Regions from separate parts of the Arthrobacter sp. NPDC058130 genome, predicted to be linked through region 1. Evidence: riboswitches for the same ligand, from Rfam matches in the RefSeq annotation. Region 1 holds a riboswitch; the other holds the start of a gene.
The links. A riboswitch is a leader RNA that binds a small molecule or an ion and turns the genes downstream of it on or off. The one in region 1 is predicted to bind thiamine pyrophosphate.
Positions count from the first base shown of each region.

Region 2: another riboswitch for thiamine pyrophosphate. It lies ahead of thiC (phosphomethylpyrimidine synthase ThiC); the one in region 1 lies ahead of ACFVTM_RS19840 (ECF transporter S component).

Region 1 covers NZ_JBHVTV010000014.1:129,026-131,218, reverse strand. Annotated here, with positions in the region: gene ACFVTM_RS19850 (DUF4235 domain-containing protein) at 1-21, opposite strand, end outside; gene ACFVTM_RS19845 (heme-degrading domain-containing protein) at 63-599, opposite strand; TPP riboswitch at 787-931, shown strand; gene ACFVTM_RS19840 (ECF transporter S component) at 998-1,645, shown strand; gene ACFVTM_RS19835 (ABC transporter ATP-binding protein) at 1,687-2,193, shown strand, end outside.
Region 2 covers NZ_JBHVTV010000010.1:166,099-168,291, reverse strand. Annotated here, with positions in the region: gene ACFVTM_RS16815 (amidohydrolase family protein) at 1-780, opposite strand, end outside; TPP riboswitch at 861-968, shown strand; gene thiC (phosphomethylpyrimidine synthase ThiC) at 964-2,193, shown strand, end outside.

The DNA.
Region 1 (2,193 bases):
CAGCTTGATGAGGATGTTCATTCTTCGGTCTCCTTCGGGCGGGAACAGGGGCTTCCCCTAGCCTAGCGTTCCGGTGTGATGACGTTCCGCAGGGCCTCGACCACAAGATCGTGGTCCGCCTTCTGGGGCAGGCCCGAGACGGTGACGACGGCGACGGCGCCCGTGCCGCGGACGTAGATGGGGAACGCTCCGCCGTGGGCGGCGAACTCCATCTGGTCGAACCAGGCGTTGTCCTCGATCCTGCCGCCGGCAGCGCGGGCGCGCAGGCCCACCAGCAGGGACGGGACCTCGTACCGCATTGCAGTGCGCTTCTTGGCGTTGATCCAGCGTTCGTTGTCCGGCGTGGCGCCGTCCAGGGCGGCGTGGAAGAGCACCTGCTCGCCTTTGGTGATGTCGACGGCGATGGGCAGCGAGCGTTGCCTGCCCAGCTCCACGAGGAGGAGCCCGAGGTCCAGGGCGTCGTCCTTGCTGAACGAGGCGAACTGGAGGGCCTCCATCTCGGCCAGCACGCGGCCGATGAGCGCCGCAAGGGATCCCTGCGGCTGCGGCTCGCTCGAGTCGGGGTCGTATTCCCCGGAGGGATCTGGTGTGAGCGTCAAAATTATCCAGCTTTCCGGTGCGTGACTAGGCCGCCCGCAGGCGGGTCCGGGTGTCCGACAGGTCGACTCTACCAAGCGGCAATTCCTGGCCGCGGTGACCCGCTTTGCCCGGTCCCGGATTGTGACGGCACACCACTGAAAACCCGGCCGTCCGGGTGTAAACTGAGCCAGCCCACAAGGGCAGAATAATTTACGACAGGGGAGCGCCGCCGTCGGGCATCACCGGAAAAATCCGGGGAAAACCGCTGGTGGGCGCTGAGAGTGCGGACAGCCGCAGACCCTCGAACCTGATCCGGTTAGTACCGGCGCAAGGGAGTCGAGATCTCAGGGTGCGCGGAGGGCGGCGGAGGCCGCGGCCGGCCGGAGCATCCTCCCCTCCTGTTCCCCAGGAGGACGACATGACAGATATTTCAGCACAGCCTGGTTCCGCCAGCCGCTCATCCGCCCGCCGCAACTACAGTTGGCGTGTGGTGGACATTGTGGTGGCCGCCTTGATCGCCGTTGCCGGCGGCGTCATTTTCTGGGCCTGGTCCCAGGGCGCGAACCTAATTTCAACCCCGGTCAACGCCATCTACCCGCCGCTCAGTGGACTCTACGCCGGCGGCTGGATGATCCCCGCCGTGTTGGGCATGCTCATCATCCGCAAGCCGGGCGCAGCGCTCTTCTGCGAAACCGTGGCGGCCACGGGCGAACTCATCATGGGTTCCCAGTACGGCACCACGGTGCTGATCTCCGGTGTCCTGCAGGGCCTCGGCGCGGAGCTGGTCTTCGCGGCCTTCCTCTACAAGAAGTTCAACCTGCCGGTATCGCTGCTGGCCGGGGCGGGTGCGGGCCTCTTCTGCGGCCTGAACGATTCGTTCCTGCCGTGGGGCTGGAACATCGCCTACGAAGCCGGCGACAAGCTCGCGTACATCGTTTTCACCACCATCTCCGGAGCAGTGATTGCCGGCGGACTGTCCTGGCTCGCCACCCGAGGCCTGGCCAAGACCGGAGTGCTGGGCTCCTTTGCCTCCCGCAAGGCCGCCACGGAGCCCGTCTTCTCCTGAGCCGACTTCGCGAACCTACAGCTGAAACCTGCAGACGACTCATGAGACCTTCACCGGGAGTCCGGCCGGCCGCCGTCACGGCCCGCGGCTGGGGCTGGCGGCATGCCGGAAGGCCCCGGCCCGCCGTCAGCGGCCTTGACCTGGACATCCGGCCGGGGGAGCGCGTGCTCCTGCTGGGCCCCTCCGGCGCCGGCAAATCGACGCTGCTCCATGCCCTGGCTGGCGTGCTGGGGGACGGCGCGGCCGGCGCTTCGGGACCGGCGGGAGACGCCGAAGATTCAGACGAGACCGGAAGCCTGCTGATCGACGGCGCCCCGCCACGGGCGCAGCGCGGCCGCGCCGGGCTTGTGCAGCAGGACCCGGAAACGCAGGTGGTCCTCTCCCGCCTCGGCGACGACGTCGCCTTCGGGGCCGAGAACCTTGCCGTCCCCGCGGCGGAGATCTGGCCGCGGGTGGGCGAGGCGCTCGACGACGTCGGGCTGGGCAGTCTGCCGCTGGACCATCCGACGTCGGCGCTCTCCGGCGGGCAAAAGCAGCGGCTGGCGCTC
Region 2 (2,193 bases), on a different contig from region 1:
CCGCTCCCACAGCGAGCGCATGTGGGCGGCATAGCGGGGGAACTTGGCCTCCGCCCGCGCCGCGATGTCCGGGAACGTGGCGATGTTGATCAGGGTGGGCACGATCGGGACGCCCTGTTCGAGGAAGCGCGGCAGGTGCCGCGGCAACAGGCCGGTGGCGTGCTCGATGCAGTCGATCCCGGCGTCGAGCATGTCATCCAGGGTGTCTTCGGCGAAGCAGTGCGCGGTGACGCGGGCCCCTTCATCGTGGGCGGCCTGGACGGCGTCCTTGACCGTCCGGGCCGGAAAGCTGGCGGCGAGGTCGCCGGCGTCGCGGTCGATCCAGTCCCCCACGAGCTTGACCCAGCCGTCGCCGGCACGGGCCTGCTTCCGGACGGCCTCGACGAGATCATCGGGCTCGACCTCGACGGCCAGGCCCCGCAGGTAGCGCCGGGCCCTGGCGATGTGCCGGCCGGAGCGGATGATCCGGGGAAGGTCCGCTCGCTGCTGGAGCCAGCGGGTGTCGTGGACGGCGCCGGCATCGCGGACCAGCAGCGTCCCGGCGTCGCGGTCCGCCAGCGCCTGGGATTCCGCGGTGGCCTCGGAGACGTCCCCGCCCGGGCCGAGGCCGATGTGGCAGTGTGCGTCCACGAGCCCGGGAATGACCCAGCCGTCCAGCACGAGGTCCGGCGCGCCAGCGGGACGGTCGAAGGTCAGCAGGCCGTCCACCGACCAGAGCCCGCGGCGCTCCTGGTCCGCCGCGGTGAGGATCGGGCCGGTGAACTCGATGATGCTGGTCATGGCCTCAAGCCTAATCCGCATGACGATCCGGCGGCCACGTCACACTCGGCAGGGTTCGCGACGGCCTGTGGTAGCTTCGTTTACGACCACACGGGTGCCCTTGCAGGGGCTGAGATCGGGCTAGCGCAGCCTGCGACCGTTGAACCTGTCCGGGTAATGCCGGCGAAGGAAGTGAGTAATCCTTTGAGCACCACAGAAACACAGCACAGCCCTGCCCAGAATGAAGCAGCCCCCACCCAGTCGCTGAAGTCCCACTCGCTGGCCTTCACCACGGACCCGGAGCATGGCATCCGCGTCCCGGTGACCGAGATTGCCCTGCAGCCCTCCCCCGGCGGCGTCGCGAACGCCCCGTTCCGGGTTTACCGCACGGCCGGTCCCGGCAGCGATCCGGTCCGCGGACTGGAGCCGTTCCGGGCGCCCTGGATCGAGGCGAGGGCGGACACCGAACCCTACGCCGGCCGGGAACGGGAGCTGCTCGACGACGGCAAGTCGGCGGTCCGCCGGGGTGCGGCATCGGCCGAATGGCAGGGCGGACGCCCGGTGCCGCGCCGCGCCGTCGAGGGCCGGACCGTCACACAGATGCGCTATGCGCGCGACGGCGTCATCACCCAGGAAATGCGGTTCGTCGCGCTGCGCGAGAACTGCGATGTGGAGCTGGTGCGCAGCGAGGTGGCCGCGGGCCGGGCGATCATTCCCAACAACGTCAACCACCCCGAATCGGAGCCGATGATCATCGGCAAGGCCTTCCTGGTGAAGATCAACGCCAACATCGGCAACTCGGCTGTGACCAGCTCCATCGCCGAGGAGGTCGACAAACTCCAGTGGGCCACGCAGTGGGGCGCGGACACGGTGATGGACCTCTCCACCGGCGATGACATCCACACCACGCGGGAGTGGATCATCCGCAACTCCCCCGTCCCCATCGGCACCGTCCCGATCTACCAGGCCCTGGAGAAGGTCAACGGCGAGGCGAACGCCCTGACCTGGGAGATCTTCCGGGACACCGTGATCGAACAGTGCGAGCAAGGCGTGGACTACATGACCATCCACGCCGGGGTGCTGCTGCGCTATGTGCCCCTGACGGCCAACCGGGTCACAGGCATCGTCTCCCGCGGCGGCTCCATCATGGCCGGCTGGTGCCTGGCGCACCACCAGGAGAACTTCCTCTACACCCACTTCGACGAGCTGTGCGAAATCTTCGCGAAGTACGACGTCGCGTTCTCCCTGGGTGACGGGCTGCGGCCCGGCGCCACGGCGGATGCCAACGACGCGGCGCAGTTCGCCGAGCTGGACACCCTGGCCGAGCTCACGCAAAGGGCCTGGGAGTTCGATGTGCAGGTCATGGTGGAGGGCCCCGGGCATGTGCCGTTCCACCTGGTCCGGGAAAACGTGGAACGCCAGCAGGAACTCTGC